One region of the Mesobacillus boroniphilus genome, then DNA from elsewhere that is predicted to be linked to it. Evidence: predicted binding sites of a transcription regulator. Region 1 holds the regulator's gene; each other region holds the start of a gene.
What was found. Region 1 encodes CtsR, which represses protease genes until heat stress. Its sites were predicted from a motif close to ATGGTCAATAAAGGTCAAACA; they were not measured.
Positions count from the first base shown of each region.

Region 2: clpP (ATP-dependent Clp endopeptidase proteolytic subunit ClpP) is a predicted target of CtsR. The motif match lies at 1,751-1,771, and genes of this name have one in related genera.
Region 3: DYI25_RS02185 (ATP-dependent Clp protease ATP-binding subunit) is a predicted target of CtsR. The motif match lies at 1,636-1,656, and genes of this name have one in related genera.

Region 1 covers NZ_QTKX01000004.1:1-4,278, reverse strand. The annotation lists gene clpC (ATP-dependent protease ATP-binding subunit ClpC) at 1-904, opposite strand, end outside; gene DYI25_RS20820 (protein arginine kinase) at 909-1,991, opposite strand; gene DYI25_RS20815 (UvrB/UvrC motif-containing protein) at 1,994-2,542, opposite strand; gene DYI25_RS20810 (CtsR family transcriptional regulator) at 2,570-3,031, opposite strand; gene DYI25_RS20805 (hypothetical protein) at 3,400-3,684, opposite strand; rRNA gene rrf (5S ribosomal RNA) at 4,154-4,269, opposite strand.
Region 2 covers NZ_QTKX01000002.1:603,216-607,493, forward strand. The annotation lists gene whiA (DNA-binding protein WhiA) at 1-665, shown strand, start outside; gene DYI25_RS15745 (HPr family phosphocarrier protein) at 687-944, shown strand; gene clpP (ATP-dependent Clp endopeptidase proteolytic subunit ClpP) at 1,010-1,615, opposite strand; tRNA gene DYI25_RS15755 (tRNA-Arg) at 1,957-2,028, shown strand; gene DYI25_RS15760 (hypothetical protein) at 2,317-2,667, shown strand; gene DYI25_RS15765 (hypothetical protein) at 2,859-3,173, shown strand; gene rpoN (RNA polymerase factor sigma-54) at 3,352-4,278, shown strand, end outside.
Region 3 covers NZ_QTKX01000001.1:450,159-454,436, reverse strand. The annotation lists gene DYI25_RS02195 (hypothetical protein) at 1-451, shown strand, start outside; gene DYI25_RS02190 (YkvI family membrane protein) at 476-1,519, opposite strand; gene DYI25_RS02185 (ATP-dependent Clp protease ATP-binding subunit) at 1,751-3,904, shown strand; gene DYI25_RS02180 (efflux RND transporter permease subunit) at 4,135-4,278, shown strand, end outside.

The DNA of each region.
Region 1 (4,278 bases):
GCTTCAGGATATTGGAAGCGTCAATCGCACCCTCTGCTCCGCCGGCACCAATCAGTGTATGAAGCTCATCGATGAAAAGAATGATATTTCCGGCCTGGCGGATTTCATCCATGACCTTTTTCAGGCGATCCTCAAATTCACCGCGGTACTTAGTTCCTGCAACAACAGTTCCCATATCAAGAGTCATGACGCGCTTGTCACGAAGGATTTCCGGTACCTCATTATTGACGATTTGCTGTGCCAGTCCTTCAGCAATAGCTGTTTTACCTACACCAGGCTCTCCAATTAATACCGGGTTGTTCTTAGTACGGCGGCTTAACACTTCGATAACACGCTGGATTTCCTTGCTGCGGCCGATGACCGGGTCAAGGCTGCCTTCCCTTGCGATAGCTGTTAAATCTCTTGCAAGGCTATCAAGTGTCGGAGTGTTGGCATTTGCCGCTCCTCCTCCCTGATGTCCGGAAGTTTCATTGCTTCCAAGCAACTGAAGAACCTGCTGTCGGGCCTTGTTGAGACTGACTCCAAGGTTGTTCAGTACTCTTGCAGCCACGCCCTCTCCCTCACGGATTAATCCGAGCAGGATATGTTCAGTTCCAACATAAGAATGGCCCAACTTCCTTGCCTCATCCATTGAAAGCTCGATGACCTTCTTAGCCCTTGGAGTATAGTGGATTGTCTGGGAAGTTTCCTGGCCGCGGCCAATCAGGTTTTCAACTTCCTTCTGGATTTTCTCTGCTCCAAGACCAAGTCCGTAAAGCGCCTTTGCCGCAATGCCCTCACCTTCACGCACAAGGCCAAGTAAGATGTGTTCTGTGCCGATATTGTTATGTCCAAGGCGAATTGCCTCTTCCTGTGCGAGTGCCAATACTTTTTGTGCCCTCTCGGTAAATCGTCCAAACATCATAAGATCATCCTCCTGACTCGTCTTTTGTTTCCATTTTCAAACGTTCTCTTATTAAAGCAGCCCTGCGGATATCCCGTTCATTCGGTCTTAAGGGTCCTCCCGCATATTGCTGTAAAAACCCAGGCTGAGTTAATATCATCAATTCATTCAAAATCGATTTTGAAATATTTTTTATAAAACCCATATCTATTCCAAGCCGTAAATCAGATAGACAGCGGGCGGCTTCCTTCGTTTCGATGATTCTGCTGTTGGCAAGTGTTCCATATGACCGAAACACTCTGTCTTCTAATTGTATGTTCGAAGTCTTAGCTAATGCTTCCCGGGCCGACCTTTCCTGAGATATAATCTGGCTTACGACACTTTTCAAATCATCCACAATGTCCTCTTCCGACTTTCCAAGTGTAATTTGGTTCGAAATTTGAAAAATATTGCCGAGCGCTTCACTGCCCTCGCCGTAAATACCTCTTACCACCAAACCAAGCTGGTTAATCGCCGGGACAATACGGTTCATTTGCTGTGTTAAAACAAGACCAGGCAGGTGCATCATCACCGAAGCCCTTAGGCCGGTGCCTACATTGGTCGGACAGCTGGTCAAATAGCCGAACTTCTCATCAAACGCATAATTAACATATTCCTCGAGCCAGTCATCGATTTCATTGGCAGCCTGTAGAGCTTCACTTAGCTGGAAGCCTGGGAATAAACATTGAATCCTGATGTGGTCTTCCTCATTGATCATGATGCTCACTTCTTCATTGTCAGATAGTAAGACGGCACCATGAACCGAGTTTTCTGCTAGATTCGGACTAATCAAATGCTTCTCGACTAACACCCTTTTCTGCAAAGGTGGAATTTCACCCATTTTAATCATTTCCAACTGACCAAAGGTAGCTGGTGATGTATTATTGGCACGTTCCATAATCGTACCTACTACTACTTCTGCCTCTCCATTGGTGAACAGCGTCGGAAAATTATATTCATCAAGGTTTCTTGCGAAGCGGATGCGAGAGCTAAGGACGATATCTGAATCAGGACCATCATCACTCATCCAGGAGCTGACAGCCTGATTGATAAACTTCTCCAATGACATGGCTACTCCCCTCCCTCTTGACCTGCTGACAATTTCCTTTCAAGTTCCCTGATCTGGTCCCGCGTCTCAGCAGCTTTCTCAAATTCCTCTGCTGAAATCAGGTTCTTCAAATTTTGCTTAAGCTGATCGATTGTTTTCCTTAAATGAAGGTCGCTGCCAATTCTTTTAGGGATTTTCCCATTATGCATGGAATTACCACTATGGAGTCTCCTTACAATCGGGGTCAACTGTTCGCGAAAAGCATCATAGCAAGTCGCACAGCCAAACCTCCCTACTTTCACAAACTGTGGAAACGTCATCGAACATTGCGGGCACTTGGCAACTTGCTCAGCGTCAAAGGCTTCCTTTTTCTGTTCCGTAAAAGCAGGTTCCATATTCAACAATCCGGCAAGCAGGTTATTGATCGAAAAAACAGGGCTGTTGTTCATCATAAACAGTTCGCCTTTTTCTTGTGCGCATATCTCACACAAGTGCAGTTCCGTTTTTTCTCCATTTGAATAATTCGTGAAGTGCAGCGTTGCCGGCCTTTGATTACACTCTTGGCAGATCATGCCCTCACCTCTTTATCTGCTTTGATATTATTTATATTTCAATGCCATCAGCATTGCCTTCAACATTCTCGCACGCAGTTCATCACGCTGTGGAAGCTCAATATACAGGACGGACCTGTCGAGCACACTCAGCATGATTTTTGCTTCGCGGTCAGTCACTACCTCTTCCTCAACAAGACGGAGAATGACATGCTCAGCGCTGCTTTGCGAAATTCGTGTCTGAATCAAAGACAGTAAATCATCAATCAAATGTGCATGATCATAAGCCTGGACTTTGATGATACGGATGTAGCCGCCGCCGCCCCGTTTACTCTCAACAAGATAGCCCCTTTCAATCGTGAACCTTGTATTGATGACATAATTGATCTGGGACGGCACGCACTGAAATTTATCGGCGATTTCACTTCGCTTGATTTCAACGATTTCCTTATCGCTCATTTCCAAAACCTGCTTAAGGTAATGTTCTATGATGTCCGATATATTCCTCACTAAACCTCCCCCAATCTGACTTTGACTATATTTGACGTTAATTATACAAAAAAATTTTTCCCGTTGCAATGAAAGCATCCTGAATTATATTCGTCAAAATTATGTATGCCAAAACATGACAATAAGGGGTGTGTTGGTTATTATACCCATTTTGTAACATGTGGAAACTTGTATCTGGAAACATCGATGAAAAATTTGTTCTGGACAAGCTTTTATACGAAGGAGTCAGTGCCTAATTGGATAGATCGGCAATGTGACCAGCAATATTATCTATAGTACATAAGCCTTCTCACAAAACTGCTACATAAGAAAAAGGCTGGTATATTATTTTCTGAGGAACTCACTTGTGCCTGTATAAGTGCTATCTACTAACTAAATAAATTGCCAAAAAATATAATGATAGCTAAAAATGCAGATAATCCTAAAGTCATGATGACTGTCGAAAAACTTCTAGCCATACCCTTCCAATCTTCCATAGCTGACATCCCTATAAGCCCTATTACAAAAGTCAGCAAGGTTGCATATAAAAGCAGAACGAATGGTTGTATGCCTAATATCGTGTAATTAATAGGCCCTGTGGAGGAAACTATAAAAAATAGTAAAATCCAGATTGTAGAAAAGATGAATGACCAAAAATTAAATTGCTTATTCATTTTTTCCTCCTATTAGCCCTTCTGCTAAAAAATTGCATGTTTCTTACAATAAGAAAAATTATCTGTGTACAATTCGTTAAGTAGTTCAAATCCACCATTTTACTCTTTCATATCATCTGTTATCCCAATCACTCTTTAAAAAACTAAAAGTAATTAGTCCATCATAATGATTGTAGAATAAATGGGAAGATCAGAAATGTCTGGTTGTTAAATAAATTCCACAAAAAATGCGTTAATCCTTCTTGGATCAACGCACCAGGAGTTTAGGGGCAACAAGCAACTACTTATCCGAACTTAAATCAGGTTCTGACAGCTTTTCTTTCTTTTCCACCAGGCTTATCTGGAGCAGCCATTGCCTCTTCTTGAGTGCTACTTATAGTTTCCTTTTCCTTGCCCTTTCTCGCTTGCATTTGCTCTATCGACTTTTACAAACAAAAAAAGAACAGCCATTACAGCTGTTCTTTTGTGTGCCCGGCGGCGTCCTACTCTCACAGGGGGAAACCCCCAACTACCATCGGCGCTGAGAAGCTTAACTTCCGTGTTCGGTATGGGAACGGGTGTGACCTTCTCGCCATCGCCACCAGACTATTTGGT
Region 2 (4,278 bases), on a different contig from region 1:
AAATTCTGGAGGATTTAAAGATATTAGGAGAAGGTTTTGAAATAATTTATGACATATCGCCTGAACTAGTGAAAAAGAAATGTTGTAAGCGTTCTTATCTAAGAGGCGCTTTCCTTGCGGGAGGTTCTGTGAACAACCCGGAAACATCCTCCTATCATTTGGAGATTGCCTCCATGTATCAGGAACATAATCACTCATTATGTGAGCTGATGAATACGTTCGGGTTGAACAGTAAAACGCTTGAGCGAAAAAAAGGCTTCATCACATATTTGAAGGAAGCGGAAAAAATCACTGAGTTTTTGAACATCGTTGGTGCACATAATGCGTTGCTGCGATTCGAGGATATCCGGATTGTCCGCGACATGAGAAACTCGGTTAATCGCCTCGTGAATTGTGAAACAGCTAACTTGAATAAAACAATTGGTGCTGCACTACGACAGGTAGAGAATATCCGCTTCATAAGGGATACAGTCGGCCTGCAAATTTTACCGGAAAAGCTGAGGGAAATCGCTCAGCTCCGTGTCGATTACCAGGATGTCACCCTTAAAGAGTTGGGCGAGATGGTAAGCGGTGGAACAATCAGCAAATCAGGAATCAATCACCGGCTGCGAAAGATCGATGAAATTGCGGATAAACTGCGTGCCGGACAAATTACAAATAAATAGAGGGTTAGAGGAGGAAAAGCAATGGTGGAAAAACAGGTGGAAGTAAAATTGAAAACTGGTTTACAGGCTCGCCCTGCGGCGTTGTTCGTGCAAGAAGCAAACAGGTTCTCATCTGATATATTTCTAGAGAAGGACGGAAAAAAGGTGAACGCGAAGAGCATCATGGGATTGATGAGCCTTGCCGTTAGTGCTGGCGCATCCGTGAACCTGATCGCAGAAGGCAATGATGAGGAAGAAGCAGTGGAAAAGCTCGCTGAATATATCCAGAAAGAAAACTAATCCTATAAAATAAGGTTGAAAAAACAAAAACTCGCTCCCTTTAAAGAGCGAGTTTTTAAATCGGATTATTTATCCTTCTTTTCTTCAAGCACATTGCGAGTGATGATCTGGTCAACAAGACCATATTCCTTCGCACGGTCAGCAGTCATGAAGTTGTCACGGTCAGTATCTTTCGAGATGACTTCAAGTGGCTGGCCAGTACGCTCAGAAAGGATTGTATTCAGCTTTTCACGAAGGAAAAGAATGCGCTTCGCAGCGATTTCAATTTCTGTCGCCTGTCCCTGAGCACCACCCAGTGGCTGGTGAATCATGACTTCTGCGTTCGGAAGTGCATAACGCTTCCCTTTTGTACCAGCAGCGAGAAGGAATGCACCCATGGAAGCAGCCATACCGATACATATTGTTTGGACATCTGGCTTGATGAACTGCATAGTATCGTAGATTGCCATACCGGCAGTGATGCTGCCGCCCGGGCTATTAATGTAGATGGAGATGTCTTTTTCCGGATTTTCAGCTTCCAGGAAAAGCAACTGAGCTACGATTGAGTTGGCAACATTGTCATCAATCCCGCTTCCCAGCATAATGATGCGATCCTTTAAAAGGCGGGAATAAATATCATATGCCCTTTCGCCCCGATTCGTTTGTTCAATGACTGTAGGAATCAAGTTCATGTTTGTTTTCCTCCTTTAACGTAAAGATCATTTACTGCCCTTAAAAAAGCAGTTACTGCCTTTATAAAGGCAAATTGCAGGCTGGCATAAACTGGTTCGTTTGCCAGAACACCTATGTAGTTTCATGATACACGCATGGTCAATAAAGGTCAAACGAATCGCTTGCATAGTCTGCAGAAACTGTTCGACAATAATATATATTCCAATTTACTGTACCGTATCCATCTTACCCAAGATTGTCATTTTTAAACAACCTTACTGGCTGCCCTTCCAAAAAATCATTCTTGCAAACCGGGAAAACTTAACCTATAATAGGTAAGCGTAACGCTAACTTGTAACATGCCCTCGTGGTGCAACGGATAGCACGTAAGATTCCGGTTCTTGAGATGTGGGTTCGATTCCTGCCGAGGGCGTCATTAAAATCCCGCTGAGTCCAATTTTGGCTCAGCGGGATTTTTTTTATTTTCAGCCACTACAATATGTGGATTTTCCTATTACTTTCAAAATAGTGTATACGACTAGGAGCATTCACCTAAACAAGCATTTGCTCTCTTTCATAGAGCAATAGAGAGGTGCATTTCCACCTCAATATTTTATGAAAGGAAGATGTAAATGCCACATTTTAAGTTATTGCAGCAAGTGCCTGACACGTGCTTTGAACCAGTTTTGATTGAAGTTGATGATGCAACGTTTCATATACTTTGCTGGATATCGAACGTTTTGGCACAGGTTATAGGTGGATTTACCGCATCGACAAAATAGACGCTGAAAGCGCTTTGAGTGATTGGGTATTAGGAATTGATGCACCTTGTCTAGATTTTATTGGCGAGGCTTTTATTAGTGAGGTTTTCACTGGAGATGATCTGGCAGATTTGATTCCATTGGACGAAGTTACAAGTGGTGAAACCTTTGAAAATCCTGGCACTGCCCCAGACCCTTGCCCTGAGGGATCTCCATGTAGTGAAGGTCTGCGGGTAACTGGTTTTAAATTTGATGATTTGGGAACAGAACAACCAGAAGGGCTTGGCTTTTTAGAAGCTGGCAGTTCCTAATTATTCGCCTTTGTCTTTAACCTGCCGCCAGTAGTCGATGAGGAAGTATGTGCAGCACTAAAATTTGGACCACTTGAAGCTTGCGGTGTTATTTGCGGTCCAGCATGTATCATATGCCCAGATGCTTGCGTATGCCCAGAAGAAGATATCGACACTTTTGATTGCACAGCAACAGTTCCTGAAAATTCGACATGTTTCACAATCCCGGAAGCTGTACCTACCGAAGTTTTACATGCAATATTGATGATAATCCATTCCCAGAAGAAACACTTACATGTGAGGATATTGACATTATCATCAACTCTGAAACAGTGAATGATGCAAGCACAAGTGCTGTTATCAACTATACAGTTGAGTTGCCTGAGTGTGTAGTACCTGAAGAAGAACCGCCAGTAGTAGGAGCACAACCTGGAAATTATTGTCCGCCTGCGCCAACTACTCCTATCCGCAATACTCAAATTAGAAACACTCCAGCCGTAAACAGATCTATCAGACGCAGAAGGTAACATGAAATCTTAGGAAAGCAGCGGAATCTTAGAGGATCCGGCTAAAATTTGCTGCTGAAAGCCTCTTGCCTGATTTCAGGCAAGAGGTTTTTTATATACACGAAGTAGATGTCATACCAAATTCTTTCCATACACGAAAGCCTGTTTATCATGTAAAATGATTGCAGGGGTGATTTTGATGGATTTGAAAGCTGGTTTATGGCAAAAACAGACGTTAAAATTGGCGATGACTCAGGAGCTGACCCAGGCAATCGCACTCTTGCAATACTCAGCACAGGAGCTTGCGGCATTTCTTGAAGCTAAATCAATGGAAAATCCCCTGATGCAAGTAGACTTTAAAAACATCTCTCATTTTGATGCCAGTATGGACCGTACACGAAAAACGAAAAGAAAGACATTCGAACGGGACCAGAAAAACTTGATTGAGCAGATTGGCTCGGGTGAGAGTGACACGCTCGAAGACTATCTACTTTCTCAATTGAATTTGCTAAAAGCGTTGCCTGAAGAAAAGTTGATTTTACAAGTATTGATTGAAAACATAGATGAAAACGGTTACTTGACCATTGAAAGAGAAAACCTCGGGGAAAAGTTCGGAGTGGAGGAAGAAATCATCGATTCCGCTTTCTTCAAACTCCAGTCATTGGACCCGGCTGGTATTGCGGCAAAGGACCTTCAGGAGTGCCTGTTGCTTCAATTAATAAGACAAAGCCGGACATCAGAAAATGAACTGGCAATAACGATTATCCGCGACCACTTCCTTCTTTTTGCCGAGAAAAAGTGGAAGGCAATTGCGAAAATGCTGAACGTTGGTTTGAAGGACATCCAGAAGGTCCATGACGATATCCAGCAGCTGAATCCAAAACCAGGTGCGACTTTCCAGCGTGAAAAATCTGCCTATATTGTGCCTGACGTGGTAGTCAAGCGTGATGGTGACGAGCTTTCAGTCAGCGTGTTTGACGCGCTGATTCCGAAGGTTTCCTTTAATGACGGATATTTCAGACAGCTATCTGGGCACCGGGACCCTGAAGTGAATAAATTCCTTCAGGAAAAGCAGGGGGATTACCAGTGGATTCAGCGCAGCCTGGAACAAAGGAAGGAAACGCTG
Region 3 (4,278 bases), on a different contig from region 1:
CATCGCCTATACAATAAAAGGCGAACAAAAGGAACAAACTGCTTTTTTGAAATACAATGATAATCAAAATTACTCTATGTATGTTTTACCGGAATATGAATTGTCAGCAGAGGAACCTAACAAGGATGTATTGATGTGGACTGAAGACGACAGTGTGTTTATGCGGATAGAATTACTGCCAGCTGACGCGGAATGGGCGTTAGTCGAAGAGAATTCAAAAGCTCAGCTAGCAGCTGTAGGTCCTGAAGTAAAAGAAGCCCAAAAACCTGAAGACCCATTCTTCAACAATGCATGGGCTATGGAAACTCAAAGCGGATCAGACATCGTAACAACTTATTTAATTAAAAATCAGGAACAACCTTTAAAACTGACTCTATTCACAAAAGAAGATGCTGACCATCGCAACGCATTCCTGGAAATGGCCAAAACGATCATGAAAGAGAATAAATAAAGAAGGGGCTTCCCCCCTTCTTTTTTATTTATTCTCATTAACTGGTTTCATCCATAACAACACTATAAAGATTAAACTGATATAGCCAAAAACTGGGTACAAGATTGAAAGAAGTGTTCCATAATCGATCAAGCTGATGAAATAACAAATTAAGAAGAGCAGTGAGACGACGAGTAGGCTTGGCAGCTTGACATATTTTTGAATCTGCCTTTCAAGGCCAAAAATATTGCCGATTACAGATGTGAATATTTCACCATATACAATCAGGACAAAAATCCAGTAAAGTCCTGCAGCTAGCTGCTTCATAACGACTGCCATCGGTATTTCAAAAGTTTCGAATCCTGGGAGCATGATTAAGGTCAAATGGCTTGAAAGCAGGATTAAAGTCAGCGCAATCCCGCCGAGGATTCCTCCCCATTTTACAGTATTATCGTCTTTCATCTCTGCTGCAACAGGAACAAGCACTGCCTGGGCAAGCGACAGGTTTAGGGCTGTATATGAAAATGGTCCGATTACGGCCTTCCAGCCATCCTCTGCATATGGAATAAAAACGACCTGTTCAATGAATCCAGGCAACTTAACGGAAAGGAAAAATAAGATCAGACTGAACAAGATCATCATCGGCACGACAAAGGTGTTGACAGCAAATACGCCCTTTAAACCGACAACCATAACGGCAAGTGACAATGCAATCGTGATAAAGATTCCCAGCGATTTTGTCAATCCAAGCTGCTCCTCGAAAACTGCCCCTGCACCCGAAAGCATAACGGCACAAACCCCTAGCAGCATAAACAGCATCATAATATTGATGATCCTGCCAAAAAACTTCCCAAATAAATGTACATTCATTTCTTCATATGAACGGGCCCCGATTGCCGCTGCAATACGCATCAATTTTGCACCCAAATATGTAAGAATGTAACCCGCCATGAAAACCCCAATCAATCCAAATATTCCAAAGCGGGAAAAGAATTCGACGATTTCCCTCCCGGTCGCAAAGCCGGCTCCCACAACAGTACCAACATAAACAGCAGCGATTTGAAAGGCAGCACCCCAATTTGTCTTCAAAGCGTTCCCCTCCCTCCTTCTCAATATATGTAAGGATAGACAAACCATGACGAGCTTTTTTTAAAAGGTAATTCAAACACCACAATTTCAAAAAATTACCATAATCAAACTTCTTGAAAGTCAAATTAGGTCAAAGTATAATAAATTCAAATTGATCAAAGATAGTCAAGGTCAAAAGAAAAATCTTTGATCATTTTAAATGGAAATTACATTTTTGAAGGAGGAATTTAAATGCTTTGCCAAAATTGCCAGGAAAAACACGCAAATATCCAGTTGAGAGTAAATTTAAACGGTAATCAGAAGCATTTAATGCTCTGCGAAGATTGCTACCAAACAGAAAAAGAAAAATTAGGTGCTTCCTTTGGCAGCCCGATGTCTGGATTTTCCGGCTTAGGTGGCTCGCCTTTTAATGATATGTTCAAACAGTTTTCAAGCAATATGAATAATCAAGAACCTAATCATCGCCCGGCTGCTGTTAAGAAAACTGCTGGTGGAAGAAATGGCTTCATCGATCAATATGGGAGAAACTTGACCCAAATTGCAAAGACCGGTTTGATTGATCCTGTAATTGGACGAGACGAAGAAATCAAACGAGTAATCGAGATATTAAATAGGAGGAATAAAAATAATCCTGTGCTGATCGGGGAACCTGGAGTAGGTAAGACAGCCATTGCTGAAGGACTCGCTCTAAAGATTATTGAGGATGCTGTCCCTGATAAACTGAAGAACAAGGAAGTTTATCTTTTAGATGTTGCTTCGATGGTTTCCAATACAGGAATTCGCGGCCAATTTGAGGAGAGAATGAAACAACTGATTTCTGAATTACAGGCCCGCAAAAATATCATTTTGTTCATTGATGAAATCCATCAGCTTGTTGGTGCTGGCTCTGCAGAAGGTTCCATGGATGCAGGTAATATCCTGAAGCCAGCACTTGCCCGAGGTGAGCTTCAGGTAGTCGGTGCAACAACTCTGAAGGAATATCGTCAAATTGAAAAAGATGCGGCGCTCGAGAGACGCTTCCAGCCAGTAAATGTCATCGAACCAACAGTGGACGAGGCTGTCGAAATCCTGAAGGGAATTCAATCGAAGTACGAAGATTTCCATCAGGTTTCCTTTCCGGAAGAAACGATAAAGGCATGTGTCCAGCTCTCACACCGTTATATCCAGGATCGCTTCCTTCCTGACAAAGCGATTGATTTAATGGATGAAGCTGGTTCTAAGCTTAACCTGGTTTCTGATTATACAAATAAAAATGATGCCGAAAGCCGCCTTGCTGAAATCGCAAAGGAAAAGGAAGAGGCATTGAAGCAGGAAGACTATGAAACAGCTGCAAAGCTTCGTGACGAGGAAGCAAAGCTGGAAAAAGCATTAAATGAAAATGGCAATGCAGCACCTCCTTTTGTAACAGTCCTGCATATCCAGGAAATCATCGAACAGAAGACAGGAATTCCTGTGGGCAAACTTCAGGAGGACGAACAAGTAAGGATGAAGAATCTTGTCGCGAACCTTAATGGCAAGGTAATCGGACAGGATGATGCTGTACAGAAAGTAGCCAAGGCAATCCGCCGCAGCCGTGCTGGACTGAAATCAAAAAACCGTCCGATTGGATCATTCCTATTCGTCGGTCCAACAGGTGTCGGTAAGACAGAATTAACAAGGACACTGGCGGAAGAGCTGTTTGGCTCGAAAGATTCAATGGTCCGTCTTGACATGAGTGAATACATGGAAAAGCACAGTGTATCCAAGTTGATCGGTTCACCTCCTGGTTATGTAGGTCACGATGAAGCAGGTCAACTGACCGAAAAAGTAAGGCGGAATCCTTACAGCATCATTCTGCTGGATGAAATCGAGAAGGCACACCCAGACGTCCAGCATATGTTCCTGCAAATTCTTGAGGATGGCCGCCTGACTGATAGCCAGGGCCGCACTGTAAGCTTCAAGGACACTGTTATCATCATGACAAGCAATGCTGGAGTCGGACATAAAACAATTAAGGTAGGATTCAATCAGAGCACAGCTGTCAACGAATCAAGTATCCTTGATTCCCTGGGAGGCTTCTTCAAGCCAGAATTCCTAAATCGCTTCGACAGCATCATCGAGTTCAAGGCACTTGAAAAAAGACATCTTCTTCAAATTGTTGACTTGATGCTTGCTGAACTGAAGGACACACTTTCAGAGCAGAACATCAGCCTAGAAGTTGAAGCTGAAGTAAAGGAAAAGCTTGCTGAGCTAGGATACCACCCTGCATTTGGTGCACGCCCTCTTCGCCGCTCCATCCAGGAACAACTCGAAGATTCCATCGCGGACTTTATCCTTGAAGAACCGGATGCAGCTGAATTAAAAGCAGTTATCGAAAATGATGTAATCATCATTACGCGAAAATAATAACTTTGAAGGTTCGGAGTGAATCCGACCTTTTTTTTTGCCCTTTTCACCTTTGTTGGCTGCACATCTACCTTTGCATTCCCAGTTCAAAAGTCTTATTGATGAAGCTTTGTTCATAACCCAACAGGCAATGTGATAATCTAATAAAATTTTTACAGTTTAAAAATGAAATGTACATAGAAGACATATAGAATAAAAGCATAACTTTTTAAAGAAATGAGGTAAACCTAATGGGTTTTTTGACAAGATTCAGTCTTAAAAATGCTTTTGCTGTTTTTATTATCTCTTTTTTATTGATACTTGGCGGACTGTATTCCTTCACTCGCCTGAAGGTCGATTTATTACCGAATATCGAGTTCCCGCAGCTTTCTGTT